Regions from separate parts of the Pseudoalteromonas sp. MMG022 genome, predicted to be linked through region 4. Evidence: predicted binding sites of a transcription regulator. Region 4 holds the regulator's gene; each other region holds the start of a gene.

What was found. The regulator sigma-54, encoded in region 4, starts transcription at its own class of promoters, with help from an activator protein. The targets are predictions, from matches to a motif close to GTTGGCACGNNNNTNGNNT.
Region 1: a site for sigma-54 is predicted at 1,517-1,535, ahead of L1070_RS05590 (PspA/IM30 family protein). Genes of this name have one in related genera too.
Region 2: a site for sigma-54 is predicted at 1,745-1,763, ahead of flgJ (flagellar assembly peptidoglycan hydrolase FlgJ). Genes of this name have one in related genera too.
Region 3: a site for sigma-54 is predicted at 1,312-1,330, ahead of L1070_RS17970 (LiaF domain-containing protein). Genes of this name have one in related genera too.

The regions. Positions count from the first base shown of each region.
Region 1 covers NZ_JAKFZQ010000004.1:257,600-261,432, reverse strand. The annotation lists gene L1070_RS05605 (copper chaperone PCu(A)C) at 1-167, opposite strand, end outside; gene L1070_RS05600 (hypothetical protein) at 252-575, opposite strand; gene L1070_RS05595 (PspC domain-containing protein) at 587-790, opposite strand; gene L1070_RS05590 (PspA/IM30 family protein) at 801-1,478, opposite strand; gene L1070_RS05585 (hypothetical protein) at 1,896-2,045, opposite strand; gene dusA (tRNA dihydrouridine(20/20a) synthase DusA) at 2,370-3,383, opposite strand; gene L1070_RS05575 (hypothetical protein) at 3,774-3,833, shown strand, end outside.
Region 2 covers NZ_JAKFZQ010000003.1:164,540-168,372, reverse strand. The annotation lists gene flgK (flagellar hook-associated protein FlgK) at 1-729, opposite strand, end outside; gene flgJ (flagellar assembly peptidoglycan hydrolase FlgJ) at 731-1,705, opposite strand; gene L1070_RS03960 (flagellar basal body P-ring protein FlgI) at 1,812-2,906, opposite strand; gene flgH (flagellar basal body L-ring protein FlgH) at 2,918-3,601, opposite strand; gene flgG (flagellar basal-body rod protein FlgG) at 3,617-3,833, opposite strand, start outside.
Region 3 covers NZ_JAKFZQ010000025.1:52,423-56,255, forward strand. The annotation lists gene L1070_RS17965 (glycoside hydrolase family 97 protein) at 1-1,145, shown strand, start outside; gene L1070_RS17970 (LiaF domain-containing protein) at 1,376-2,047, shown strand; gene L1070_RS17975 (GNAT family N-acetyltransferase) at 2,088-2,609, opposite strand; gene L1070_RS17980 (MFS transporter) at 2,609-3,799, opposite strand.
Region 4 covers NZ_JAKFZQ010000004.1:104,691-108,523, reverse strand. The annotation lists gene lptC (LPS export ABC transporter periplasmic protein LptC) at 1-357, shown strand, start outside; gene lptA (lipopolysaccharide transport periplasmic protein LptA) at 347-874, shown strand; gene lptB (LPS export ABC transporter ATP-binding protein) at 877-1,602, shown strand; gene L1070_RS04925 (RNA polymerase factor sigma-54) at 1,661-3,178, shown strand; gene hpf (ribosome hibernation promoting factor) at 3,206-3,493, shown strand; gene ptsN (PTS IIA-like nitrogen regulatory protein PtsN) at 3,496-3,833, shown strand, end outside.

The DNA.
Region 1 (3,833 bases), 150 kb from region 4:
TTCATTAACGAAAAGTATGCTGCAGTTGAAGTCGCGGCTGGGAGAAATTGCCTGATCTTAGCGTGTTGTACCACAAGCTTAGACGAATTTCCCTGTTCAGCTATGACCTGAGAGGGCGCTAAGCTCAACAGCATAGAGGTAAATACAGCAAGATATTTAGCAAACATGAACATTCCTTTAAAATAGCAATAACTGTCTAAATCATAACATGAAATAGACAGTTACGCGCCACTAGCCCAATGTTTTATGTGCTAATGACCTGACACAGGTTCAAACACTAACCACCCCAACCCAACTAGCAATAAAAGAGGAATAGCAATCAAAATAGAGTTGAACAGCAGTGCCAAAACTAGCCCAATGAATACTACTAAAAAGGCGCCAATCAACCCCATTCCCAGTAACGCAATAACCGCTATAAAGGCGATTGTTCCAATTAATACGGTAATAAGCTCTATCCCAACCCAGCTCAGATTCATAAAGAAGTCAGGAATGCTTAGCCAAGAAAGTGGTGAACTCAACCAGGATAAGGTGGAACATATTAGCAATGCGATCAGTACTAAAAATACGGTTTTCATAGCATTTTACCTTAAGCTTTGGTTGGTAACACAACACTGGCTATTGCATACGCAAGTACTGTCACCACGGGAAACTTTAAAAACAGCAATACAGTAAGCAAGCGAGTGAGCCAAGTAGGCATATCAAATCGCTCAGCGACTCCCGCGCACACCCCAGTTATTTTTTTATGGCCTAGGAGGCGGAAACAACTTTTTCTCTCACTATAATATTTCATAAATAACTCCTTAAGCACCTACTGGCGCGGGGTTGCTTTGCATCTGTTGTTTCAACTGCGCGAGTGCCGCATCAACTTTTTCGTCTCGTTCAAACTGTGCAAACTGCTGTGCTGTCGAGGCTTTTCCTAAATCATAACTATCAACCTGCGCTTCTATACGCTCAACCTTACTTTCCAACTGCTCAAAACGATTGAGCACATTCGCCACCTCATCACTGCGAAGAGTTTGCTGTACCTTTAGCCTTGCACTGCACGATCTTTGTGCTCGCTCAAGCTGGTGTTGTTTAGCTTTTAATACCTGAATTTTACTCGCCAGCCTATCTGCGTCGTCTTTCAATTTAATTAACGTTTCATCAAGTGAGACTAGTTGGTCCTGTAATTTGTCTCGATTGTCAATAAGCTTTTGCTTTTCGCTTAACGCTGCCTTAGCAAGGTCTTCTCTGTCTTTGCTTAAAGCATGCTCTGCTTTTTGTTGCCATGCTTCTATTTGCTTATCATGTTCACTGGTGCGCCTGCTAAGCGCCTTCTGTTCGCAAATAATTGTTGCGGCTGTCGAGCGGCATTCGCTTAAAGCATCATTCAGCTCAATCAACAATTGCGCTGCTAATTTGCTGGGATCTTCAGCTTTATCTAAAAATGCATTTACTTCTGATTTTATTAGATCTTCAATTCGGTTAATTAAAGCCATATTCTGCTCCTTTGCATTGGCGTTAGGTTAACCTGACGTTCCAATCTTTGTGCCAGAGTTACAAAGCCTTTAAATAACAAAGGATTATACAAAGTGTGGGTTGAAGTAAAACGATAGCCAGAAGTGAAATTTAGCTGAATAGACTAAAAAGTAGTGGTTTACACCATCCCTTGTCACAGGCACAGTAATTGCGGTTCTTTGCATATGTGGCAAAGTGAAGGAACTATATAATTATTTTTCTCATTGGTTTTAATTGGGAGTTATTACACGCCCAGTAAAATAGTTATGACAAGCCAAAAAGAAAATAATAAAAAAGCGTTAAACCTAACGTTTTACGCTTTTTAAAAGGGTCACATATCAAATCATGCTATTAATATATGCCCTGGTACGAACATTATAATCTAGCATATAGCCAAATTACTTTTGCACTTCGTGGCAACCGCTCGCACAGTTAGTACACGCTCCCATTCCACCAGCCACGTCAGGGGTTAGCTTGTTTGGAAGATCATGTTTTTTATCAGACAAATTAACTAATTTCTTTTTGTTTAACTTTATTTTGGTTTTCATATAAAACTCCTTATTTGCATTTAAAGCTTTTAGACATTATCAAAAATAAGGAGTTATATAATCTGTAATAAATGGCAGTTGACAGGGTAGAGCTTATAGAAAAAAGAGTGTTTAATAGTAAGGAGATATGAAACTAACGGTAATAAGTTGGCTATACAACAAACTCACTATACCATTTAACCTATCCGAAGTAAGTCTAGGTAGACAATTGTTTTTGAGCGAAAGAAGCAACGCTCTCTTTCGCTCACTAACCAGCAATGCTTTCTTGGTAATTGCTAAGCGTAGATATAGTGCTGAGTACACCGTTTTATAGGGTTCATAACTTTACTGCTCAGGAACAAAGCTCAGCGCTGTTTCCATCACGCTAAGGTCTGCGCCTTTTTTGTGGCCATTTTCTGACAAATGGCGACGGAAGCCTCTGGCACCAGGTTGCCCCTGAAATATACCTAACATATGACGAGCAATGTGCCAAAAATTTGCTCCTGACGACATTTGCTGCTCAAAGTAATCATACATACTGCGCACGACTTGATGTCGAGTTTGGGTGAAAGCCTGTTCGCCGTATATAAATTCATCTACTTGTGACAACATAAATGGGTTGCTATATGCCTCACGCCCTACCATCACCCCATCTATATACTTTAAGTGATGTAAACTGTCATTTAGCGTTTTAACACCGCCATTTATACTGATGTGTAATTCTGGATAGTCCTTTTTCAACTGATAAACTCGTGGGTAATCAAGTGGTGGGATCTCTCTATTCTCTTTCGGGCTTAAGCCTTGTAGCCAAGCCTTACGAGCATGAATAATAAAATCATCACACCCAACCTTGGCTGTCGCTTCAATCAAGGCCGTTAAAAACTCATAAGAATCCTGCTCATCAATGCCGATTCGCGTTTTTACCGTAACCGGAATATTCACCTGTGCTTTCATGGCTGCAACACAATCTGCAACGAGCTGAGGCTCCGCCATTAAGCACGCCCCAAAGCGACCGTTTTGAACTCTATCTGAAGGACAGCCAACATTGAGGTTGATTTCGCTGTAACCATGCTCTGCCGCCCGCTTAGCACATTCCGCTAAAGCGGTAGGATCAGACCCCCCTAATTGCAAGGCAACTGGCATCTCATGCTCACCAAAGCTCAGGTAATCTCCCTTACCAAATAAAATTGCACCCGTGGTGATCATCTCAGTGTATAGCACCGCATGGCGTGTTAACTTGCGATGAAATGTACGACAGTGCTTGTCTGTCCAATCCAGCATGGGCGCGACAGAAAATCGTCTGAACGTTGAATCGCTTACCATAAGAGGACTATCGCCTGATTTAACTGAGTTTGACATATTTTGTGAACCGCCTTTAATTACCTTGAACTACCGCGAGCTTCGATATTTAATCACCCTGTAGTCACCCTTGATGATAGGGCAAAATATATTATAGAGGGTACTTGCCATGGCTGGCTTTAAGATCGAAAAACGTAACTTACCATCTGGCGATACGCAACAAATGCGCTTACGCTAGAATTCTAAGGGCGAGATTATACACAAAGCCAAGTCAACCTTCAGTAAAAGATTCTTGATATTCATAACACACAAGAGAAGCTAGCGCCTAAAGAAGGGGTTCAAAGCAATCGCTATTATAGCTATATTCAGAGAAAACCTTGTTAACACTTTGCCTTACCTTCAAGACACGATAAACTAGCACCACTTATCTTTTGGAGTTTAACTTTACGCGTGAAATCGCATTTAGGCCGCCGAGCTTTTTCAGCTATGGAGTTACATACTCTGTTCAAT
Region 2 (3,833 bases), on a different contig from region 4:
TGGATCACCGTCAAGTGCAAACGCATTAAATGTGCCGTTTTCCATTACAAGAGACTGGCCGGAACCCAAAAAGATAAGTTTTTCACCATTTGGACCATCCAAAGTTTCAATATCAACTAACCCAGATAAATCGCGAATCGCCTGATCTCGCTCATTTAAGACAGAAAGAGCGACAGTGCGGTCATCACTGGTATGCGTTGAGGCTACTTTATTATTTAGCTCACTGATTTTTTCGATCAAACTGTTCGCTTCATCTGTGTACAAACTAAGTTGCTCATTGACGACGCTCTTTTGGTCAAACACGATGTTCGATAAGCGATGCATTTGCTGAACGAGTCCCTCTGCCGAGTTCATGAATAAAGAACGAGACACAGTCGATGCAGGCTGGTTCATAGATTCTTGCAAGCTATTAAACATATTATTTATGCTTGTACTGAGGCTGTTTGACTCCTCAGCGAACAAGGTGTCTATGCGAGAAGACTCAGTTACAAATTGATCATAATAAGCTTTGTTTGAGGTATCACGGTTAAGTTGTTTAACCGCAAACTCATTGATCAACCTTACGGTTTCACCACGCCCAACCAAATTACCCACGGTTGTCGCATGCTCTGTGCGTTCGCGAATATAACCTTTCGTATTAAGGTTTGAGATGTTTCTACTGGTGGTTTGCAGTAACTCCGTGCTGGCACGAACGCCGCTGGTACCAATATGCATTAGATCGAATGACATCTTAGTTTACTCCTTGACGAATAAGCGATGTCAGCATTTGCTTAAACTCGCCACGCTGTAACACACTTTTAATTTTTTGCGCATAATTCGGATCTGTCGCGTACCCTGCTTGCTGCAACGCATCCAAGTACTGAGCTGGTTGTTTCACTTTCTTCAGTGCCTCTTCATAACGAGGGTTACTTTGTAAAAACTCGATGTAATCATTAATACTCTCTTTAACAGAATCATACGCTCTGAAGTTTGCTTGTTTTTGCACTGGCAAACCTTGTTCAAATTCCAAAGTCAACTTTCTGGCGCTTTCGCCCTGCCAGGACTTATCGGACTTGATGTTGAATAAATTAAAACTGCTAGAGCCATCTTGTTTGGCTATCACGTGCTTGCCCCAACCAGTTTCAAGCGCAGCTTGAGCGATCATAACCGCTGGATTTAGACCTATTTTTTGTGCAGCTTCTTTTGCATGGTCCCACATTGCGGTAATAAACGATGCGGGATCATCAAAGCTATCTTGTGGCGTGTCTTGCCCGGTTTTATTACTCTTTTCAACAGCATCTGTAGTCACACTCAATGGAGCTTGACCACTTGCGATTTTGTCACTTTGCAACTCAGCATTTGTACGTAATACAGAAGCAGGGGTATAGCCTTCACTATTTGGCGATAGTTGTTGCACTATCAAGTCTGCCAAACCAAGGCTGCCATTGCCTGAGAGCTCAATTGATAGTTGCTGGTCATGCATTTCTTCAAAGAACTTCACGCTGCTTGAATTAAATGGACTGTCTTTGTCTTCTAATACTTCGTTGGCTTTACGCATACTCTTTAGCAGCATCTGCGTAAAAATGGATTCAAACTGTTGGGCAGCCTTTTTTAACGCTTCATTCGATGCCTTTTGATCTGAAGCACTTTTTAAAGCATCCTGACGTAGAGAATCTAGGTTCCCCAAATCAAAAAAGTTCTGCTTGTCTAACTGATTGGTATTCATCTGCTCAACGACACAAAATAAAAATTCATAGTTAAACAAATGCAAAAAGCGAGCCAAAAAAAAGCCTCGATATTTCGAGGCTAACTGTTTGATTAAAAATAAAACTTTATATGACGACTAATTGACCATTAATTGCACCGGCTTCTTTAAGTGCTTCTAAAATCGCCATTAAGTCGCCAGGTGCAGCTCCAACCTGATTTATTGCCCGCACCAAATCATCGAGGCTCACACCTGGGTCAAAAACAAATGCTCTAGAATCGTCAGAATCGATATCGATGATGCTCTGCTGAGTAACAGCGGTTTCACCTTCAGACAACGCTTGGGGTTGAGACACATTTTGCTGCTCAGCAATGGTTACTGTTAATCCACCATGAGTGATCGCCGCTGGTTGTAGCTTGACATTTTTGCCTATCACTATGGTACCTGTGCGCGAGTTAACAATGATTTTGGCATTGGTGTCAGCAGGTTTGAACTCTAAGTTTTCCAAGGTCGATAAATAGGCTACACGCTGTGAAGGATCACGAGGTGCGATTACTCTTACAGATGCTGCATCCATAGGTTTAGCACTATTAGGGCCTACTAATTCATTAATCGTATCCGCTAAACGCTTGGCGGTTGTGAAATCTGGGCTATTTAGATTAAAAGTAATATGGTCACCTTGTGTAAAGGGACTCTTTACTGCGCGCTCTACCGTTGCGCCATTTGGTACTCTGCCAACCGTTGGGGTATTGATTACAACACGACTACCATCTAGACCTTCAGCGCCAAGGCCTCCGACTATCAAGCTACCTTGAGCAATGGCATATACATTACCATCAACACCTTTTAAGAAGGTTTGTAACAGTGTGCCACCGCGTAGGCTTCCTGCACTACCTATTGATGAAACTGTCACGTCAATTTGCTGGCCCGGTTTTACAAACGCTGGTAAGTCTGCGTGCACCGCCACCGCTGCGACATTCTTAATTTTCGGTTTTAGACTCGCAGGCATGGTGATACCAAAGCTGCTCAACATGGCTTTAAAACTTTGTTCTGTAAAACGGCTTTGTTCACCCGTACCAGGCAGACCAACAACCAAACCATAACCGACCAATTGGTTGGCCCTAACACCTTCGACCATGCTGACATCTTTTATACGCTCAGCATATGTGTCCTGAGCGAACAAACTGCCAAACAAAACGCATATTACAAGAAACAATCTCATCGTCTTTACCCCTAAAATGGCATTAATGTGCTCATGAAGAAGCGCGCCAACCACCCGGGACTTTGCGTTTCTTGCTGTTGACCTTTGCCTGAATACTGGATTCTGGCATTGGCGATACGATTCGACTCGACAGTGTTATCCGCTTTAACATCTGCGGCTCTAACTAAGCCTTCAAGGCGAATAAACTCTTCTCCAGTGTTAAGTGTTAACCACTTCTCACCACGGATCACTAAATTCCCGTTTGGCAATACGCGCATCACATTCACTGATATATTACCGAATAAGCTGTTAGATTGATTGGCTTGACTGTCACCCTGAAATGAAGACTCTGACTCCATTCCAAACTGAATGCTTTCTCTGCCAATATTCACTGCAGCCCCACCTAGCCCAATAATAGGGTCCAGCTCTATCTCTGATTCTTTATCCATTTGGCTGTTTGCCGCTTTTGACGCTTGCGTAGACTCTCGCAGCACAACCGTAATAATGTCACCGGTTCTCAATGCTTTTTTGTCAGAGTACAGATCATTGGCACGATGCTGATTAAACAAAGAGCCCGTTGCAACGATAGGCTCCGCATCCTGCTCAGGATACATAGGTGCATAATATGGGTCATCTCTTACCACATCACTATTTTGTGTTGATACACACCCTGAAAGTAAAGCAGTCGCTATAATAAATAAGCTAAGATCACGCATACAGCCCCCTAATGCTTATAACTGTTGATTGATGTAACTAAGCATTTCATCAACTGACTTAATTACTTTCGAGTTCATTTCATATACCCGTTGAGTTTCGATAAGGTTTACTAGCTCTTCGGTAACGTTTACGTTGGATGTCTCTAACGCACCTTGTACTATCGTACCTAACCCATCAACACCTGGATTGCCTTGTACAGGAGCACCACTTACCGCAGTCTCTGTATACAGG
Region 3 (3,833 bases), on a different contig from region 4:
GTAGCGGAGAAAAGCATGGTGCTACAACAGAGCAAACTAAAGCCTATTTAAGTTTTGCCGCAGAACATGGCTTTGATGGCGTACTTGTTGAAGGCTGGAATATAGGCTGGGATGGAGATTGGTTCTACAACGGTGATGTATTTAGCTTTACGCAGGCATACCCTGATTTTGATATGAAAGCCATCAGTGAGCACAGCAAACAAGTGGGCGCTCGTTTGATAGGACATCACGAGACCTCAGGCAACGTCAGCAACTATAGAAAACAAATGCATGATGCTTTTGAGCTTTATCAGAACTCGGGAGTGCGTCAGGTTAAAACAGGTTACGTTGCCGATGGCGGAAATATTAAACGTATTGATGAGCGCGGTCATCCCCTCTATGAATGGCATGATGGTCAATTCATGGTGAATGAGTACCTTGATAACGTTAAGCTGGCAGCAAAATACCAGATCAGCATTAATACTCACGAACCTATCAAAGATACAGGACTACGCCGAACCTATCCGAACTGGCTAAGCCGAGAAGGGGCAAGAGGTCAGGAATTTAATGCTTGGGGTACACCGCCTAATCCACCAGAACATACGCCCATGCTAGCCTTCACCCGCATGTTGGCGGGTCCTATGGACTTTACACCTGGCATTTTTGATATGAGCTTCAATGGTTTAGGAGACAAGACCAATCGCCCACAAACCACGCTGGCTAAACAGCTTGCGCTTTATGTCGTACTTTACAGCCCAATCCAAATGGCTGCTGATTTGCCAGAAAATTACTTAGCAAAGCCTGACGCTTTTCAATTTATTAAAGATGTACCCACAGATTGGGAGACCAGTATCGCTTTGGCTGGTGAAGTCGGCGATTACGTTGTTTTTGCCCGCCAAGAAAGAAAGCGTGGCCAATATACGGGGAATGATTGGTACTTAGGGGCTATCACCGACGAGCATGCCCGTAGTATTGACATCAAACTAGACTTTTTAGAATCCAACAAAAAGTACGAAGCACACATCTACCAAGATGGCGAACAAGCCGAATGGAAACACAATCCTTACGACATATCGATTAACAAGCGCATTGTTAGCGCAAAAGACAAACTCACACTAAAACTTGCCACCAGCGGTGGTACAGCCATTCGCTTTAAGGCGATTTAAATTCCCCATGAGAGGCAGTACAAATGTGCTGCCTTTCATTTTTTAGCACGACAAAACGATTGCTTTAACGGCATACTAATTAGCTAAATGATACGAAAGTTAGTCAATCTCACTAATTTCACTTCCTGAAAAAAATTTAACCATATGATATTTAATATATAATTTCTTTGGTTCAGTAATTGCATCCAAAGTCGTACTCTCTTAGTCAATATGCTTTAAGGAAAATGACAATGCCAGTGCCAATCAATGACCGTCCTTTAGAAACGGTACGTGAAGAAGTTATCGATCAGCTGATTTTAAATTACAGCCATGGCGAGCTATCTGCAGATGCATTTGAGCGACGGTTAGACAAAGCCTATCAAATTGATGAACAAAGTCAGTTACAAGAACTGGTTGCCGATCTTCCGCTACAATCAGACCCTCGCTACTACAGTGAGAAGCAAGCGCGTATGCAGCCAAAATTTACCGCATCACATCCACATCAAGAATCTCTGACCATCACATCGATTCTAAGCTCAGATCATCGTGGCGGGGACTGGGTGGTTCCTAAGCACATTCGCTTAAATAACTATTTCGGTAGCACAGAGTTAGATTTTAGAAATGCGGTTTTTACTCACCCTGAGGTGATCATCGAGGTCAACTGTATAATGGGCAGCGATGAAATTATCATTCCTGAAAATATTGATGTTATTACCAATACAACTAATATCATGGGTCATGTCAGCAATAACCGCTCCCAGTTATCTACCAATACTCTCACCAAACAACGTCCTCGGTTATATATTCAAGGAAAGGTAATCCTAGGCAGTATTGATATTTACGTGAAAAAAACTATGCAAGAGAAAATGAAGCAGTTTGCCACTAGTTTAAAATCAATGTTTGACGAAAGTAAACTGGGCTAAATGCCAATGAAAAGTTGAGAGGGAAGCTTCCCCCGTTACTTTATTCACGACACAGCCCGTAGTAATAAGCATCAGCTCGTTGTGTAGTCAATTGAAAGTGACGACGTAAGTGCCCCTCTCTTTGCATACCGAGCTTTTCCATTAATTTCCATGAAGCAGTATTTTCAGTCGCACACAAAGCGGTTATTTTCATCACCTCCTGCTCGACAAAAAGGTGCTCAATAAACACCGAGACTGCTTCATACGCATATCCTTGACCGATATAATCTTTATGTAACCTATAGCCTATTTCACCGATCAAACTCTCCTTGTTTACGTACTTAAACATTAACTCCCCAATCAAGCGTTCATTACTTTGCAACGTAATGGCTAAGGCGAGGCGTTCATTTTCCTGTGCATGCCAAGGTTTACATCCCTCAAGTAAACGTTGCTTAGCTTGCTCATAACTTGCAGGTTCGCCAATATACCGAGATGTGAGCGCACAACTTCGGTGCTCAAAGCTTGCTGCCAAATCATCGGGCGTCACAGGTCTTATTACCAATCGCTTCGTATTAAACTGCATTACATACTCCTTGCTCGTTTATCTAGTAAAAATCTATGCCATGACCACTTGCTCAAGAACAAGGTCAACCACGCCCAGCCCAATAATACCGCCATGAACCAAGTGATCCATGCCATATCGCTAGGCACATCTATAAAATAACTGTTACACGCTACAGCTAGCACAGTGAACAGCAACAACTCACATGCGCCTATTAGTGCATTCGCACTACCCGCATGTTCACAAAAGTGTTCACTGAGCATTTGAATATAAATGGCAAAATACCCGCCAAACATCACCATGACTAGTCCGTAGGCGAACAGCGCATTCAACAGCGTAAACGACATAAACATGTAGCAAACACCACTTAACACTAATAATGGCCAAAACATACCTGTTACCCACGCCATATTTAAATGCCGCTGCAGCTTGCGACTTAGCAAACTCCCCACTAGTAAACCAGCCATGGGCAACATCATGACACTACCAAATTGCGCTTCGCTCAGTGCGAATTGCTGCTGTAGAACAAATGGAAAATACAGCTGTGTCGTCATGTAGATAAATGTTGGTGTCCACTTAAACAAGGCGATGGCTACAAATTTAGGGGCGCTAAGCAACGCCAGATATTGTTTAAATATGTGATGAGGATACAACGATACCGCCACGTTACTACTTAACTCAGTAGGTAATAGCCAGTACCCGATCAAGGCGACGATCATCAAATAGGCACTCAATGCCCAGGCAACAAATTGCCAATCAGCCCAACTCGCCAGTACTCCACCAAACCATGGCGCTAAAATAGCCACACAACTGGCAACCATTGCAAGGTAGCCTAATGCCTCGCGTAACTGCGAACCACGGTACACCGCCCCTAGAATGGTACGACTGATGAGTAAAGGTGCTGCTGCACCCAACCCTTGCAGCAAGCGCCCAAGCGCAAAGCACTCAGTATTCGTAGCCAAAGCACAGCAAATACTTCCTACAACAAACACTAACTGCCCAGCTAAGAAGACCTGCCTATCTCCATACTTATCTCGTAGTGGGCCAACCACGAGTTGCGATAAACCAAGGCATATAAAATAACCTGTGATCATCATTTGGCTAAGTCCCTGACTCATCTGAAGGTCTGCAGCAATCTGTGGTAATACCGGGAAAAATATTTGGCTAGCGAGCTGTGAACTAGACAGTAATAACATCGCGATGATCAACATGATTTATTTACCTGTGTAAATTCTGTGATGACTA
Region 4 (3,833 bases):
AAAATGGAGCTATATCAAGAACTTGGATTTAGCCACTTTACTGCGCCGGTATTTAACTTGTATAACGGCTCACAAAGCTGGCTGATTTCTTCCCAAGAGGCCACTTTGTATGAAAATAATACGCTGATGTTAGAAGGAAATGTAGAAGCTCAAAATCTTACGACGGGTGCGATGATCTCGTTGATTAAAGCAGACAATATACGCGTTGAAATAAATGAGCGACTAATGCAGTCGGAACGACCAGTTGAAATTACTGGACCGAGTTTAAAGATTACAGGCAAAGGTCTCTATGCCGATTTAAACACCGATATAATTGAATTAATAAACCATACTCGAACTATTTATTATGACCAATAAATTATTATTTACTGTAACCTTGCTTGGGTTGCTCCTATGCCACAGCGTTAACGCGCAGCAAAATAAGACGACCAGTGAGGTTTCCATCAAAGCGGGTAAGCAACAAGCCATGCTAAAAACCAATATTGGCATATTTGAACAGAATGTCGAAATCATTCATGGCAACCGTAAAATCAATGCCGACAGATTAGAAGTTCATCGCCGAGAAGAATTAGGCGATAATAAACAACTCCTCGTAGCAACGGGCAACCCTGCTCGCTTTATTGAAAAGCAGCTAGATGGAACTGAACTTACCGCCAGCGCGCTGGAAATCCGTTATGATGTTGCTAATCGTACTTTGGTCATCAAAGGCAATGCCTCTATCAACCAGTCTGGACAGATTATTCAAGCTCAGTCAATCACCTACGACATGGACAAACAACTGATCAGTGCTGAGCGAGGTGAACAGGATAACGCTCGAGTACACACCATTCTTGTACCTGAGAAGAAATCAAAAAAACCAGACCAAGGTAAGTAATTATGAGCGTATTGACCGCAACGGCTCTGGCAAAGAGCTACAAGGGCAGACAAGTTGTCAAAAACGTTAGCCTAAGCGTAGAAGCGGGTAGCATAGTCGGTTTACTCGGTCCAAATGGTGCTGGAAAAACAACGAGCTTTTACATGATTGTTGGCCTTGTTCCAAGTGACCATGGCACGGTTTGTATTAACGATCATGATATTACGCTATTGCCTATGCATAACCGAGCCCGCCTTGGTATAGGTTATTTACCGCAGGAATCATCTATTTTTAGAAAGCTAACAGTGTACCAAAACTTGATGGCAATTCTAGAAACGAGGAACTCACTAAACAAAGAAGCCCGAGAGCAGGTTTTAAACGAGTTATTGGATGAGTTCAACATCCAGCATATTCGTGACAGTTTAGGTATGGCTTTATCTGGAGGTGAGCGCCGTCGTGTTGAAATTGCTCGCGCTTTAGCCGCAAATCCAAAATTTATCCTCCTAGATGAGCCTTTTGCTGGTGTTGATCCCATTTCAGTGTTAGATATAAAGAAAATAATCGAACATTTAAAAAATAGAGGTATCGGTGTACTTATTACCGATCACAATGTTCGAGAAACCCTTGATGTATGTGAAAAAGCCTACATAGTATCACATGGTGAACTGATCGCATCTGGGACGCCTGAACATGTTTTGGCGGATCAAACAGTAAGAGATGTCTACCTTGGTGAACAATTCAGGCTATAGTTAATATACGCTTGGTCACAACAATAAAATAGAGAATAAGAAGGATTGTTAAAGGTACATGAGGCAATCGTTACAGCTGCGCATGGGGCAGCAACTTACCATGACACCGCAATTACAGCAGGCCATTCGTTTGCTGCAATTGAGTACGCTGGATCTACAACAAGAAATTCAAGAAGCGCTGGATAGCAACCCCCTTCTTGAAATAGAAGAGTCTGATTCCGATTCTGAGCTTGATAGTGATGCTCAAGAAAAAAATGGTAAAGATAATAGCCAGGACGATGCAAGCCAAGATCAGGACACCTATGAAGCAGAGGCCGTTAGCGACTATGAAATGGACTCTGATGCGGCGCTGAGCAAAGATACCGTCAGCGATGAATTGGCCATGGATGTTACTTGGGATGAGTACATGAGTGCCGCCCCTGCAGCCAGCAGCGGCCCTATGCCTGAAGACGAAACCGTTTATCAAGGCGAAACCACTGAAACCCTTCATGAATACTTAATGTGGCAACTTGAGCTCACTCCTTTTAGTCCAACGGATCATGGCATCGCTGTCGCAATCGTAGAGGCAATTGATGATAACGGTACTCTGACACTGAGCACCGAAGATATTCTAGAGAGCCTTAATGACGGCAATACTGAAGAGCTTATTGAACTTGATGAAGTAGAAGCAGTACTAAAGCGTATTCAATTGTTCGACCCAGTCGGTATTGGTGCACGCAGTTTGCAAGAGTGTCTCTGCATTCAGTTAAACCAATTTGACCCAAAAACAACACCTTGGCTCCAAGAAACCAAAATGATACTCAACGAGCACATTGATCTTTTAGCGAGCCGAGATTATCGCACCTTGATGAAAAAGACCAAGCTCAAGGAAACTGAGCTCAAAGAAATTATGACGTTGATTCATTCGCTCAATCCAAAACCCGCAGCGAGTATTATTCGGGAAGAGTCAGAATATGTAATCCCAGATGTATCAGTTAAAAAAGTCAAAGGTCGCTGGGTTGTTGAGTTAAATCCCGATTGTATGCCAAAAATCAGAGTGAATGATCACTACGCGGCAATGTCACGCTCAGTGAAATCCAGCACAGACAGTCAGTTTATACGCTCACATCTTCAAGAAGCTAAATGGTTCATTAAAAGCTTAGAAAGCAGAAATGAAACTTTAATGAAAGTTACTAATTGCATTGTGCAACAACAACAGGCATTCTTTGAACATGGCCCTGAAGCAATGCGGCCTATGGTGTTAAATGATGTAGCTGAAATGGTAGAGATGCACGAGTCAACCATCTCTCGAGTTACGACTCAAAAGTATATGCATACACCTAGGGGCATTTTTGAGTTGAAATACTTCTTCTCAAGCCATGTGAGTACAGAAAACGGAGGAGAGTGTTCATCCACTGCGATTCGAGCACTTATCAAAAAGCTAGTAGCTGCAGAAAATACCGCGAAACCATTAAGCGATAGTAAAATAGCAGATATCCTAGCAGAGCAAGGAATAAAGGTGGCCCGACGCACCATAGCCAAATATCGGGAGTCGTTAGCCATTCCACCGTCCAATCAGCGTAAGAGCTTGATTTAGACGTAATACCAAAGAAGGAAAATGCTTATGCAACTAAATTTAACTGGTCGTCATGTAGAAATCACTGATTCATTAAGAGACTATGTAACCAACAAGTTTGCGAAGCTGGAAAGGCATTTTGATCACATCAACAATGTACATGTGATCTTAGATGTTGAAAAGCTGGTCCAAAAGGCCGAAGCCACTTTACACGTCAATGGTGGAGAGTTATTTGCATCAACGGAACATCAAGATATGTATGCTGCGATCGATGGCCTTATCGATAAGTTAGATCGCCAAGTAATTAAACACAAAGAGAAGCTTACTCGACACTAATCATGAAATTAAGCTCACTTATCAATAAGGACTGCAGTAAAGCTGCGGTCCTTTTTAATAGCAAAAAACGGGTTCTCGAATACATCAGTGAGTTAGCGCATGAACAACTCCCAGAGCTAAGCCAACATGACATACTAAATGCATTGATGAGCCGAGAAAAATTGGGGAGTACTGGTATTGGTAAGGGCATCGCAATCCCTCATGGCCGAATCGAGGGTATCGACGAAGTTACCGCTATGTTACTCGTAAATCAGCAAGGAATCCCTTTCGATGCCATTGATAACCGTCCCGTCGATATATTTCTCGCACTGATAGTCCCAGATGGTGATAATCAACAGCA